Regions from separate parts of the Gracilibacillus sp. D59 genome, predicted to be linked through region 3. Evidence: predicted binding sites of a transcription regulator. Region 3 holds the regulator's gene; each other region holds the start of a gene.
The links. Region 3 encodes CtsR, which represses protease genes until heat stress. Its sites were predicted from a motif close to ATGGTCAATAAAGGTCAAACA; they were not measured.
Positions count from the first base shown of each region.

Region 1: a site for CtsR is predicted at 2,537-2,557, ahead of ACTWP4_RS19550 (ATP-dependent Clp protease ATP-binding subunit). Genes of this name have one in related genera too.
Region 2: a site for CtsR is predicted at 1,852-1,872, ahead of clpP (ATP-dependent Clp endopeptidase proteolytic subunit ClpP). Genes of this name have one in related genera too.

Region 1 is NZ_JBQQCK010000015.1:5,226-10,381, reverse strand. Features, by position in the region: gene ACTWP4_RS19560 (carbohydrate ABC transporter permease) at 1-445, shown strand, start outside; gene ACTWP4_RS19555 (glycoside hydrolase family 127 protein) at 462-2,414, shown strand; gene ACTWP4_RS19550 (ATP-dependent Clp protease ATP-binding subunit) at 2,756-4,882, shown strand; gene ACTWP4_RS19545 (RNA polymerase sigma factor) at 5,049-5,156, shown strand, end outside.
Region 2 is NZ_JBQQCK010000006.1:179,614-184,769, reverse strand. Features, by position in the region: gene whiA (DNA-binding protein WhiA) at 1-947, shown strand, start outside; gene ACTWP4_RS12405 (HPr family phosphocarrier protein) at 1,049-1,306, shown strand; tRNA gene ACTWP4_RS12400 (tRNA-Arg) at 1,502-1,574, opposite strand; gene clpP (ATP-dependent Clp endopeptidase proteolytic subunit ClpP) at 1,940-2,536, shown strand; SAM riboswitch class I at 3,367-3,482, shown strand; SAM riboswitch class I at 3,556-3,663, shown strand; gene ACTWP4_RS12390 (PLP-dependent aspartate aminotransferase family protein) at 3,753-5,156, shown strand, end outside.
Region 3 is NZ_JBQQCK010000016.1:76,961-82,116, forward strand. Features, by position in the region: gene ACTWP4_RS20430 (protein arginine kinase) at 1-575, opposite strand, end outside; gene ACTWP4_RS20435 (UvrB/UvrC motif-containing protein) at 572-1,114, opposite strand; gene ACTWP4_RS20440 (CtsR family transcriptional regulator) at 1,127-1,591, opposite strand; gene ACTWP4_RS20445 (MgtC/SapB family protein) at 1,714-2,409, opposite strand; gene ACTWP4_RS20450 (GNAT family N-acetyltransferase) at 2,562-3,737, opposite strand; gene ACTWP4_RS20455 (GxGYxYP domain-containing protein) at 3,995-5,156, opposite strand, start outside.

The DNA.
Region 1 (5,156 bases), on a different contig from region 3:
AACCATGAGTTATTACGGATTGGTTGATACACATGCATCACTGTATTTACCTCAAATGGCAAATGCTTTTAGTACCTTTTTGTTACGTCAGTTTTTCCTGACGATACCGAAATCGCTGGAAGATGCCGCGAAAATTGATGGTTGTACACCATTTGGCGTTTATTGGAGGATATTCTTACCTTTATGTAAGCCAGCATTGGCAACTTTAGGGGTATTTGTTTTCATGTTTGTATGGAATGATTTTATGGGACCACTCGTTTTTATCAACACCATTGATAAAATGACATTACCGTTAGGGTTAGCATCTATGCAAGGTATGTATTCAACTAATTGGCCGGTACTTATGGCTGGAACAGTTGTCAGTATTTTGCCACTAATTATTATCTTTTTGCTTGCCCAGGATTTCTTTATCAAAGGAATTACTTTGTCTGGATTAAAAGAATAGTTAGGAGTGGATAATGATGAAAAATAAGAAGAAGTTAGCGAAAATGGAACCTATTAAACTAAAAAATGTAATCATTAATGATCTGTTTTGGAACCCATGGAAAAATCTTGTTAAAGAATCTATTATACCTTATCAATGGGACGCACTTAATGATCGGATAGAAGGCGCAGAACCTAGTCGTACCATCACGAACTTTGAAATAGCTGCAGGAAGAAAAGAAGGGCAGCATTATGGCATGGTTTTTCAAGATAGTGATTTATATAAATGGATGGAGACTGTTGCTTTTTCATTGGCAACAGAAAAAGATGAAGAATGGGAGAAGGTATTCGATGATGTAGTGGCACTAATAGAGGATGCCCAAGAAAAGGATGGTTATTTAAATACGTATTTCTCTGTAAATTATCCAGATCAAAAATGGACTAATTTAAAGAACGACCATGAACTATATTGTGCAGGGCACTTGATTGAAGCAGCAGTGGCCTATTACGAAGCTACAAGTAAGACACAAATCTTAGGTGTTGTAAGTAAATTAGTAGATCATATCCGAACTGTCCTTGGAGACAAGGAAGGACAAAAGCGAGGTTATCCGGGACATCCGGAAATAGAATTAGCATTAATGAAGCTTTATAAAGCAACAAATGAGGCAAAGTACATTGATTTATGTCAATTCTTTATTGAAGAAAGAGGGAGACGAAATCCGGTTCATTACTATGATGTGGAATTAGAGGAACGAGGTGGAGCAAGGCGTTCAGATAATCGCGACTATGACTATTACCAAGCACACTTACCTGTAAGAGAACAACAAACAGCTGAAGGGCATGCCGTTCGTGCCACATATTTATACAGTGGAATGGTAGATTTAGCGAACGAATTGGAAGATGAAGAACTTTTAACAGTTTGTCGAACACTTTGGGAAAATACCGTTAATAAGAGAATGTATGTAACTGGTGGAATTGGTTCTTCAGCTCATGAGGAACGTTTTACGGTAGATTATGATTTGCCCAATGACCGTGCTTATACGGAAACTTGTGCAGCTATTGCACTTGTTATGTGGGCACACCGTATGGTACAAATAGAAGCAAATAACGAGTACACAGACGTACTGGAGAAAGCACTCTATAATGGAGCGTTGAGCGGTATTTCACTAGATGGAAAAGGCTATTTTTATGTGAATCCATTAGAAGTTTGGCCGCATACAGCTAATTTCCGTCATGATATGAGAACAGTGAAACCAACAAGACAACAATGGTTTGGTTGTGCATGCTGTCCACCAAATATTGCAAGGCTATTAGCATCGTTAGGTCAATATATTTATTCTGTCAACGAATCAGAGGTTTATGTTCACTTATTTATTGGAGGAGAAACATCTTTTATTGCTAATGATCAGCAAGTTGCTCTATCACAAGAATCCAATTATCCGTGGGATGGAAACGTAAAAATTTCACTTGCTTTAGAAATCCCGACAATATTTACGGTAGCCACGAGAATCCCCGGATGGTGCCGCCATGCTGATATTTTTGTGAATGGTATGAAAAAAGATGTACCGATCGAAAATGGATATGCGAAAATAACAGAGCAATGGAGTGATGGGGATACGATTGAATTGTTGTTTGATATGCCAGTTGAAATTATACGATCCCATCCCGAAGTTCGTGAAAATGCAGGAAAAGTAGCGTTACAACGTGGACCAATCATATATTGCTTAGAAGAACAGGATAATGGAGCTAACCTGCAGGATCTTAGCATTCATACAAATCAAACATTTAAGGTAAAATATGAAGAAAATTTGTTAAATGGTGTGACCATTATTGAAGGAAAAGCCAGCCAAACAGATAGAAAGAAGATAGAAGATATTTTATATACTACAAAAACTTATCCAGAAGTTGAAAGAGATTTTAAGGCGATTCCATATTATGCATGGAGCAATCGTGGAGAAAATGAAATGACTGTATGGATTCGAGAAAGATAAAAAACAAAAGAGAGACTGTCTCAAGGTTAGTTATGTAATGAGCTAACTTTTGGGGCAGTTTTTTCATTGTGAAAATTTTTTTGAGCAAAGATCTTGAAAGTCAAAGAAGGTCAGATTATAATATAATCAAGAAAGGTCAAATATAGTCAAAGTCAAAATTGACCTTGATCACGGTGCTAAACGTCTGTAAGCTCCCCACTTCAAGATTCAAGTAAAACTAGGAAGATAAATGTGGGTTAACAGACGCTAACAGCCTGATCAGTTTCGCTAATGATCAGTGGGGTCAAAAGCCCACACTGATCATAGTCTCACTTTATAAAAAATTGAAGGAGGAATGACAAATGAAATGCCAACAATGTGGTATTCATCAAGCAACGATTAATGTAAACCTTCGATTTAATGATCAAACCGAATCTTTACATGTATGTGACTCATGCTTCCAAGATATAAAAAATCAAATGAAACATCCATCTGGTATGTTTGGAGGACAAGACTTCGAAGGCTTTTTTGCTGGAGGAGCAAATGGTTCAAACCAAGCAAATACCAAAACAAATACAAAACAAGGCGGAAAAGGAAATGGCCTACTGGATCAATTAGGTAAAAACCTTACAGATGCGGCTAGGGCAGGATTAATTGATCCTGTGATTGGACGTGACAAAGAGGTTAAACGCGTAATGGAAACCTTAAACCGTCGTAACAAAAATAACCCTGTCTTAATCGGGGAACCTGGTGTTGGTAAAACAGCTATTGCAGAAGGGTTAGCACTAAAAGTAACAGAAGGAAACGTTCCATCTAAATTGTTGGATAAAGAAATTTACATTTTAGATGTTGCGTCATTGGTTGCTAATACTGGAATTCGTGGTCAATTTGAAGAGCGAATGAAGCAACTTGTATCTGAGTTGCAAGAACGTCAAAATGTGATCCTTTTCGTTGATGAAATTCACTTACTTGTAGGTGCCGGAACGACAGAAGGCTCTCAAATGGATGCCGGAAACATCTTAAAACCAGCGTTAGCACGAGGGGAATTACAATTAATAGGTGCGACAACATTGAAAGAGTACCGTCAAATTGAAAAAGACGCTGCATTAGAGCGTCGTTTCCAGCCAATTATGGTGAAGGAACCATCTCTAGAAGAGGCTGAGCAAATTTTGCAAGGCTTAAAAGAGCGTTATGAGAAATATCATCAAGTAAGCTACTCTGATCAGGTATTACAAGCTGCTGTAACATTATCTAAACGTTATATTCAAGACCGCTTCCTGCCTGACAAAGCAATTGATTTAATTGATGAAGCAGGTGCACGTCTTAACCTTGATGTAAGTGAGTCAGATCACGAAGCATTGCAAAAACGCTTAGATGAAATCGGTAAAGAAAAAATGGAAGCAGCTGAAAAAGAAGATTATGAACGTGCAGCAAACCTAAGACATCAAGAGATCAAATTAGAGAAGAAATTAGCGGAAACAAAGGAAGCGCCAAAAGCAGAAGTAACTGTGGAAGATATTCAATTAATCATTGAAGAGAAAACGGGAATCCCGGTTCGTAAAATCCAAGCAGATGAGCAATCAAAAATGAAAAACTTAGCGAACAATCTAAGTCAAAATGTGATTGGCCAACAAGTAGCCGTTGATAAAGTAGCTAAAGCGGTTCGCCGAAGTCGTGCCGGCTTGAAATCGAAACATCGTCCAATTGGTTCATTCCTTTTTGTTGGACCAACTGGTGTCGGTAAAACCGAGCTAACCAAAGCATTAGCAAGAGAGCTGTTTGGTACAAAAGATGCAATGATTCGCCTTGATATGAGTGAATATATGGAGAAACATGCTGTATCTAAAATCATCGGTTCACCACCAGGCTATGTAGGACATGAAGAAGCAGGACAATTAACAGAGAAAGTTCGTCACAATCCGTACAGCTTGATTCTGTTAGACGAAATCGAAAAAGCACACCCAGATGTACAAAACATGTTCCTGCAAATCATGGAAGACGGTCAGTTAACCGATAGTCATGGCAGAACCGTAAGCTTCAAAGATTCTGTAATTATCATGACAAGTAATGCAGGTACAGGTACGAAGAATATTACAGTAGGCTTTAACAGTGACAATAATGAAGCTGTTTCAACACTAGAAAATTTAAGTAACTATTTCAAGCCGGAATTCTTAAACCGTTTTGATGCGATCATTCCATTCAATGAACTAGAACAAGAGGATCTGTTGAAAATTGTAGATCTGATGATCGCGGAACTAAGCGAACAATTAGAAGAATCTGACCTTGAAATAACGGTAAGCGATGAAGCGAAGCAATTCCTTGCTGATAAAGGCTATGACCCTCGCTTCGGTGCACGTCCACTACGCCGTGTCATTCAGGATAAAGTAGAAGACGGCATCACAGACCTTGTCTTGGAAGAAGAGGATGTAAGTAAGATAGAGATCGTGTTTGAAAACGAAGATATCGTTGTGAAGAAGAGTACTAGCTAGTATTTAGCTAGTGCTTTTTTTGTTTACATAATCGGAAAGTAGCCATAAAACGATTAGAAGTGGCCATAAAATCATGAAAAGTGGCCATAAAATAATAATCCATTCAAACTTTTTGTACTTCTCTGCGTCTAATAGATAAGATAGAGAAAGAAAAGGGGGCAGTGGAATGACTGATGTCACCAAAGAGGATTTTCGCAAAAACAATGATGCTTTCGTGTACATAATCACTAGATACCGTGATGATTTGTTCCGGACAGCGATTACCTTTTTGAAA
Region 2 (5,156 bases), on a different contig from region 3:
TGTCGTTTGCAGCAGATATAAAAAAAGAGTTAACGAAGATCGAAAGTGATGATTGTTGTCAACAGGCAGAGTTAGCAGCATTGATCCGCATGAATGGTGCTATTTCTTTTTCCAAAAATCATTATTCTTTAGATGTACAAACTGAAAATGCAGCAATTGCGCGTCGTATTTATACGTTAATTAAATCAATTTACCAAATACCAGTAGAATTATTAGTAAGAAAAAAAATGAAATTGAAAAAAAATAACGTCTATATCGTTCGGATGAATGAAGGCGTAGAGGAAATGCTTCAAGACATGGAAATATTAGCAGAACCACTACAATTTATTCGTACGATTTCTAAAAAATATACTAAAAAGCAATGTTGCCGAAGAGCTTATTTGCGCGGTTCTTTTTTAGCTGGAGGATCGGTTAATAATCCAGAAACTTCTTCCTATCATTTAGAAATATATAATTTTCATGAAGAGCACAATCAATCATTGTGTGATTTATTAAATGAATATAATCTACATGCTCGGATTTTGGAACGTAAAAAAGGATTTATCACTTACATTAAAGAAGCTGAAAAAATTACCGAATTCTTAAATTACATCGGAGCACATCAAGCATTATTTAAATTCGAAGATGTAAGAATCGTACGTGATATGAGAAATTCTGTGAATCGATTAGTGAATTGTGAAACAGCCAATTTAAATAAAACGATCGGTGCCGCATTTAGACAAGTAGAAAATATCCGTTTTATCGACAAGACAGTGGGGCTAGATGCCTTACCTGATAAGTTGCAGGAAATCGCAAGGCTGAGAATGGAACACCAAGATATTTCCTTGAAGGAACTAGGTGAAATGGTTTCTGGAGGAAAGATTAGTAAATCTGGTATCAATCACCGCCTCAAAAAAATTGATAAATTTGCAGATCAATTACGAAATGAAGAATTGACGATGAAATAAATAAGAGGAGGATTTTTCCTCCTCCATTATTTATAAGAATAAGATAAGCTATCCAATAGTACAATTAAATGATAGCGCTTACTAAACGGGAGGGGTTTAGCATGTTAGAGAAAGAAGTGGTTATTGCAGTAGATCCGGGATTACAAGCAAGACCGGCGGCTCAATTTGTACAAAAAGCAAATAGTTTTACTTCCGAAATTTTCATTGAAAAAGACAACAAACGGATTAACGCTAAAAGTATTATGGGTTTAATGAGTCTGGCTTTATCAAAAGGACATACAATTAAAATCATTACAGATGGTAATGATGATCAAGAAGCATTAGACGAACTGGTTAATTTTGTCGAAGGTAAAAAGTAATATAACAGCTAGCTATCGAGAAAGTGAAAAGATGATTAACAATTAACACTGCCTCTTGCAGTGTTTTTTATTGTAAAAAAGCAAATATCGCAATATTTTTGGAGCGAGTAGAAAAGGATTAGAAATGATAAAAAACACTTCCCAGTCTGATTCAGAACGTGAGAAGTGCATTTGGAGCTTACCTGTTATTATAAGCGCGCCCGGAGGGATTCGAACCCCCGACACATGGTACCGGAAACCATTGCTCTATCCCCTGAGCTACGGGCGCATAAAGTGTGACTTCTGTCAGTGGAGTTTTTGCGTCCACTGGTGGTTAACGAAATTTATCAGGTTTTTAACGCCCTTTATCCCCCACTAAGCTTATTTGATTACTTGAACTATGAGATGTGGGATTTTACGTGCGATTAGTACCATGATAAAATGCGACAAGAATAATTATAGCGAATCGCACGTATAATTTCAATACATAAATCAAACTTTGAATATTTGAACTTAAAGGTTTAAATCGTTATGGTTAAGGGTAGGATGAAATTAGAAAATCAAATCGTTTGACCTTTTTTGACCATTCGGTTAAGATAAAAATAGTTAAAATTCATGATTGAAAAAAGCAAGTGTTAAAAGGAGGAATTTTTCATGAACTTAATCCCTACAGTTATTGAACAAACCAACCGAGGCGAACGTGCATATGATATTTATTCACGCCTTTTAAAAGACCGAATTATTATGTTAGGCAGCGGAATTGATGATAATGTGGCAAACAGCATCGTTGCACAAATGTTATTTTTAGCAGCAGAAGATCCAGATAAGGATATTTCACTATACATCAACTCACCGGGTGGTTCTATTACAGCAGGTATGGCGATTTATGATACAATGCAATTTATTAAACCAAATGTATCAACGATCTGTATTGGTATGGCAGCATCTATGGGTGCATTCTTATTAGCGGCTGGTGAGCCTGGTAAACGTTATGCGCTACCAAACAGTGAAGTGATGATTCACCAACCATTAGGTGGTACACAAGGGCAAGCGTCTGATATTCAAATCCACGCGAACCGTATCATCGAAATGCGTAAAAAGTTAAATCAAATTCTTGCAGACCGCACTGGTCAACCAATAGAAGTAATCGAAAAAGACACAGACCGTGATAATTTCATGCCAGCTGAAAAAGCAAAAGAGTATGGTCTAATCGATAAAGTAATGGAAAAGAAACCAACTGACTTAAATTAAAGAACAAAAAGTGGCGGAACTAACCGCCGCTTTTTTTATAAGTGGAAAGTGTATAACTGTTGGTATCACAGGGTTTTTGTATCTTATTTATGTTTAAAAAGTGTAATAAATAAAGATATAGTTGACTAGTCATGTTGTTTATGATGAAAGTTTAAGTGTGCAAGCCACCCGCTGCGGCTGACCGTTTCGCTTTCCAAGGGGCATGCTCTTCAGCTAACTTTTGCAGGAGGAGTTCGCTCCTGCAAAAGTGGATCTTCAGATCATGCTATTCCCTTAGGAGTCGAAACGGTCGGCCTCCGCTATACCTTTTTTTACAACGAATATCAGAAAAAGTATATTGGTTTTAGAACCATTTGAGTGATGCAAATGCCATATTTTTGCACGTTTACAGGGATAATAACCCAAGTTGCTAGGTCTGACAAATGTTGTAGCGCATGCATTAAGCGAAGGCGCCCACTTCAACTCCTGTGGGACTCGTTTGCCCTGAAGATCCACTTTTTTTGAGCGGCTTTTGCTCGAAAAAGTTAGCTGAAGGGCAAACCCCACGGAAAGGGGAGTGGACAGCCGGAGTGGTGATCAAATGGTCGATATATTTCATAATGGCTACCAACCTCCACAGACCTCATCTTTAATCAGAATGTAACGAAGCCTACGTAGAAATAATTTTTACGAGAGTAGCCGGTAAAATCAAAAAGTTGAACTGGTGCTTATTTGGAGGCCTCACTTAATTTGCATTAATTTTCAGAAAACATGTTGACATCATGTGGTCATCATGCTAAAGTATTATTTAACGATAGCAAAATACGAGTAAACAACTCGGAATTATATACTTCTTATCGAGAGAGGTGGAGGGATTGGCCCTATGAAACCTCGGCAACCATTAAATGAAACGTCATTTAATACAGGTGCCAATTCCACTAAGCATTAACGCTTAGAGAGATAAGAGAGCGAATAGTAATATTCCAGTCTCTCTATCTCAATATAGAGAGACTTTTTTAGTGGACAATTAAATAATGGAACTCTTATCCAGAGAGGCGGAGGGACTGGCCCGATGATGCCCAGCAACCATTAAGCAACGGCTTAAAAGGTGCTAATTCCTGCAGGATACTTATCCTGAAAGATAAGAGGAAGACTACTGTTATGTCAGTTAAGCCTTCTTCTTATTGAAGAAGGCTTTTTGAATATTCAGAAACTTGACTTGGGGAGGAAATAAATAATGACTGATTACAAACGTTCTACTTACGATCCGGAAACAATTCATTTACATGGAGGGCAAGCGCCAGATCCGACAACAGGTTCACGAGCAGTACCGATCTATCAATCTACTTCTTATGTGTTCCACGATACAGAGCACGCAGAAAGATTGTTTTCACTTGATGAACCAGGAAATATTTATTCCAGAATAGGTAATCCAACGGTAGATGTTTTTGAAAAAAGAATGGCTCTTTTAGAAGACGGGGTTGCAGCTGTCGCAACAGCTTCAGGGATGTCAGCTATTACCCTATCGATCTTGAATCTAGCAAGTGCAGGGGACGAAATTGTCGCAGGTGTTAACTTATATGGTGGAACATACAATTTATTTAATGTAACACTCCCACGCTATGGCATTAATGTTAAATTCGTTGACCCAACAGACCCTGAAAATTTCAAAGAAGCCATTACAGATAAAACAAAAGCCGTATATGGTGAAATTATCGGTAACCCAGGCTTACAAGTATTAGATGTAGAAGAAGTATCTGCAATTGCACATGATGCAGGCATACCATTAATCATTGATAATACTTTTGCTACACCGTTCGGCTGTAAACCGATCACGTTAGGAGCAGATATTGTTGTTCACTCTGCTACAAAATGGATCGGTGGTCACGGTACATCAATTGGTGGAATCATTGTCGATGGTGGACGTTTTAACTGGAATTCTGAAAAATACCCAGCTTTTACTGAGCCAGATCCAAGCTACAATGGCATCCGTTATGCGGTGGATTTCGGAACATTGGCATTTATTACAAAAGTTCGTGTTCAATTATTGAGAGACTTTGGTGCTGCACTTAGTCCGTTTAATGCCTTTCAATTATTACAAGGTTTAGAAACATTGCATATTCGTATTGAACGACATAACCAGAACGCATTGGAGCTTGCAGAATACTTAAATGAACATGAAGCAGTGGAATGGGTGAGATATCCTGGGCTTGAAAGTCATCCATCTCATGAGTTAGCAAAACGAATCTTAAACAATGGTTTTGGATCAATCATTGTATTTGGTATAAAAGGTGGACGTGATGCAGGCCGCGATTTAATCAATAATGTTGCACTATGGTCCCACGTTGCCAACGTTGGGGATGCGAAATCATTGATTATCCACCCAGCTTCAACAACACATCAACAGCTGACAAAAGAAGAGCTAGATAACACAGGTGTTACAGAAGAATTAGTTCGTTTATCTGTAGGGATTGAGTCAGTAAGAGATATTAGAAATGATTTAGATCAAGCACTTGTAAAAGCAACTGGAATTGGAGAAGAGAAAGAAAGACAACTTGTTGTGAACGATGAAGGTATCATCAAATGGGCATTGAATTCTCCATATGAACGATACATTGAAAATGGCGAAGAAGTAACACGG
Region 3 (5,156 bases):
TTACGTGTGATCGCAAGTGCAGGTAAATGCATCATCACAGATGCTCTTAAGCCAGTACCAACATTGGTAGGACAGCTTGTAAGATATCCTCTATTTTCATCAAAGGCATAATCTATTTTTTCTTCTAGCCAGTCATCTAATTGAAACGCCTGTTCCAAGGCTTTTTCTAATTGAAATCCCGGGAAATATAATTGAGCACGAATATGGTCTTCCTCATTGACCATAATCGATACCTGTTCGTTTTTAGAAATAAGGGCAGCGCCATGCTTTGATTTATCAGCTAAATGTGGACTTATTAAATGTTTCTCCACTAATACCTGCTTTTCCACATCTTTTAACTCACCCATTTTAACAAATTCTAAATCTTTATATTGTAAGTAAGATTTATGGTTAAATTCCTTTTCCATAAAATAAAGGACGCTTTCCATCTGCTCTTCATTAGCAACCAATGGAAAAGGTGACTGTTCAAAGTTTCGAGCTAATCGGACACGACTGCTCATCACAATATCACTGTCAGGACCATCCTCTTTTAACCAAGGACTAATCGCTTCATTCATAAATTGCTCTAAACTCACGAATCATCACGCTCCTCGTAGCGGTTTAGATTCTGCTCTAATGACCTTATTTCATCGCGAATTTCAGCTGCATCTTCAAAGGCTTCATCTGCAATGGCCTGTTGTAATTTAACCTTTAAATCACGCAATTTTTTACGTTGGTAAATATCAGAACCTACTCTTTTAGGGACTTTTCCCTCGTGAACAGTATTACCACTATGCACTTTGCGGAAAAGCGGGTTTAAATGTTCCGAGAAAGTATGATAGCAAGATGCACAACCAAATTTTCCAACCCTAGCAAACTGTTGATACGTCATACCACATTTATCACATTGTAACTCTTTCTCGTTTGTTTTAGGTGACTGGTGGTGCATAGCATTAGAGTTTGGGTTGAACAGTCCTGATAAAAGGTGGTGTAATGAATAGGCATCTTCTTCTTGAGACACATAACCTTTTTCCTTTGCACATTGCTGACAGACGTGAATTTCTGTCTTCTCACCATTTATCACTTGAGCAAAATGGACGGTTGCCGGATTTTGTTTACACTCTTGGCATTCCATACCGTACACCTCCTAAAATTGGTATTTTAAGGTATTAAGCATTGCTGACAAAATTCTGGCACGAATCTCATCCCGAATTGGCAGCTGAAAAGAGAGCGTATTACGATCAATCGCACCAACCATTAATTTAGCTTCCCTTTTGGTGATTAATTCCTCTTCCAAGAGGCGCTCTAATATATTGATCGCCTTTTGCTGTGAGATTTTTGGTTGGATCATTTCAATAATTTCGTCTATTAATTTTGCTTTATCTTCATTGGTAATACGACTAATACGGATATAGCCCCCACCACCACGTTTACTTTCTACTAAGTACCCTTTCTCCAAAGTAAATCGTGTATTGATGACATAATTAATTTGAGAAGGTACACATTCAAAGCGATCAGCAATTTCACTACGCTTGATCTCAATGATTTTATGCTGGTTGCTTTGCATGATTTCTTTCAAATATTCTTCAATAATATCTGAAATATTACGCATCTTCCCTCCTCCAATCTGACTTTGACTATATTTGACTATATATTTATTATACTGTATGTTGGCTTGGTTGAAAACTATTTGGTCTTCATTATTATAACCTTTCTTGCTGTTTCTCAAACCACTTATGACCGAAAACGGATTTTGATTTTTTTAATATCTTCCTGTTCTAATAACCATTCATATAAGTTCTCCCGTTTTTTCTGATGAATAGCATCAATGTACATTTTAATTTTTGTTATTTCCGGGCTTTCGTTAGAAATATCAAACTCCCGAATTTCAATCGGAAAAGATTGTACGTGCTCGATAAATTTTGAAGCATTTCTTTCCTTCGATAGCTTTACTTCAAAAACTATATGATGATTTTTACGATGGAGCCTTTGTTCAAATTTATTCAAGACAACCAAACTAATTAAAATGATCAGTGTTGTCACAAAAGCCTCTTTATACATCCCAATACCAACAATTAAGCCTAAGCCCGCAACAGCCCAAATAGATGCAGCAGTTGTCAGTCCCCTAATAGTACCGCCATGGACAATGATTGTACCCGCACCTAAAAAACCAATTCCACTTATGACATAAGAAGGAATTCTAGCTGGATCGAATCGAATATTCTCATAATTTTCTATAAAGGAATCAAAGCCATTAATGGATAAGAGCATCATTAAACAAGAGCTTACTCCCACTAAAATATGAGTGCGAAAGCCTGCTGAATGTTTGTTCAATTCTCTTTCAAAACCGATAAGTCCTGACAATATAAGTGCAATAGCTAGCCTTGTAATAGACTGGATAAATTCAGCATCAAATATTTCCTGAAACAAAAAAAGCCCCCCTTAACATTTCTTTAATTAGCAGATATTTCATTTATACCCTTTTAAAGGCAAAATTATTTCTTTTTTTTAAATTCCCTTAAATTAAACTTTTAAATTTCATCTCACTTTTTGAAAAAATCATCCTTCTGTAAAAGGATGATTCAAAAGAAATCTGGTAAGTAGGTTTGTTTGTGCGAAATAAGATTTTCTAAGGATTGTAAACCATTCTTGTCACCTTCAATTAATTGTAATTCAGTGAGTTCAGTTGGTCTATTATAGCTTAAGAACATGGATGTTAAATACTGTACAGAGCAAGTGATCCAGCCAAATTCCAACCCATTCGGCTCCTCAGTACTGACGTCAACTTTCCCATTTACTTTTGTTAGATAATAAGTGCGATTGTTTTCTGGTAAGAAGTCATCTTGCACGACTAACTTAACAGGCATGATTTCTGTAGTTTGATTGTAAGGATAATCTTGTAAAAAAGAGAAAACATCAACAACTCTGCTCATAAAATAAGGGACAACTGTTTGCTCATAACGAGGCTCATCAATCAGCATTGGTAAATAATCATTGTCAGGTACAGTCATTTCAACCTTTGTAGCCATAGAATCATGGTTGCTTATCAATCGCAAAACAAGTCTTAACCCATTTAAGTTGACATAGGCCATTTCCTCTACATGTAATATTTGATCTTTGACATGGTATAAAAGATACCCTTCCGCTTCATTTCGTTCATTATAACAGATGACTACCCTAGTATGCTTTTTAATAATTCTTTGATGCCACCACCTCTCATCTCGTATCAATGCCCCATTAAATCTAGATATATATGTTGAGTATACTTTTTGCAAATCCTCATACTTATCTTTATTCCTTCTTGCATAACCGCTTGCCCTCCAATTCTTTTTTAGACTATCCATTGGTATCCTATATTTTCTTTGGTTAAAAGTAAGCTCATATCCATATTTACGATAGAACGGGACAGAAAAGGGATGTAAGTAAGAAATAGTATGTCCCGATGACTTCATGGAACGTAACACTTCCTGTAACAGTGTTTTTATTTTCCCACTTCTTCTATACTCTGGCCAGGAGGCTACTGCCGCTACTCCTCCCATCTTCATTGCTTTCCCATTAATATTTACATTTAGAGGAATCATATGGACTTTTGCACTTAATTGTTCATCTTCAAACCATCCCCATATTTCATGACGCTCTGCTTCTTCCTCCTGTTCAATTAATTCATCTTGAGATAAGGAATACTGAAAAGCAAATTGAGATAATTTAAATATTTCAGGATAATCTTCTTTTGATAATTTTCTTATTTTCTCCTGCATTTTTTCACCTCATTATTTATATTTTTAATGTTAACGAAAGCCTGCATATAGTCGGAAATTCATCACTTTATAAAAAATTGGTTAAGTACAAAGTTACATAAATTAAGGAAATTTTTCAACAAAAGGTAAAATAAATTCACTCTTTTTTAAACTTCAGCTCGGATTTGCAAAAAAGCATACTAATCTAGACATTCGAAAAACCTCAGAGAAAATTCTCTGAGGTTTTCCTATATCTTCATAGACCCGAGAAATACAGTTTACTTATTTGATAATCTATTAGCCTCGCGAATTAATTCAAAGTATTGATCACCTCGGACAACCTCATATTCCGAGCCTAAAGAATCCGTAATTTCTACCACATCTGATGGTGTAAGAGACCATGATAACATTCCCATCGAGATAAATAATGGTGCATTTCCATCCCATTCAACAGAAGCTTCTGCTATAGCGTCTTTTGCTTCGCTAACACTGCTAACACCACGCAAAATTGACTGTGGCAGTTGATCATTTAAGATCGAAGTTCCTGTATTACTTTCCCAGCTTAGGAATATTCCTTGTGGATCAACATAATCGATGTAGTCCTGTACTTTTGATTCGGTCAAAGGTACATTTTGCTCATCAACACGATTTAGTGCATAAATAATGTCCATCCCGGTACGTTGCATATACCTCTTTGTTTGTTTTGCAAATAAATCAAATGTATTATCTGGCCAAGGAGTAGGATAAATATAACCTGCACCAGAAGGGCCAGCTATTAAAAGATCGTTATCCGTAGCTGTTTGTTGATAATGACCTAGTATGGATGGAGCAACATCATATAGAAGTGGGCTTGTAGTCCAATTTATCGGCACACTTCCTCTTGCTTCATCATCCCATAATTCTCTTAGCTTATGTTGATTATATTGAAGGTTGTCACCTTCACCAAATGTAAAAGTAATATAAATTTTATTATCCAGTTCTGGAGCAGCTATTGATTTCTGTTGGCTTATATTTTCTTTTATCCCGGAAAATACGGTCATGTTGTTAAACCAGTCCGCTGCAAGTACATATACACTATGTTCAGAGGCAAGCTCTGTTGAACTAAACTCTCCTGCAACATCATTATCGAACCAGCCTAAATATGGTGTGTTTGGCTCAACATCAGACATGATTTGTTCAAATAATTCTTTTTCTTCCGTAACATTCGAATCAAGCCAGAATACCATTGCACGATTTGCCACTGCATAATCTCTCAAATATCCATACGGTTCTGTTTCACCCGCTGCAATTGGTTGGACATCTGATGCAGAGACCTTATATTGATTCCACATATCTACGGAAACACTTAATTCTTCTGTATTCTCTGGTGGTGTAAATCTGTAGATAAAGTAATTACCATTATCTGCCCATCGGTGTCCATCATAGCGCTCATCCGAACTT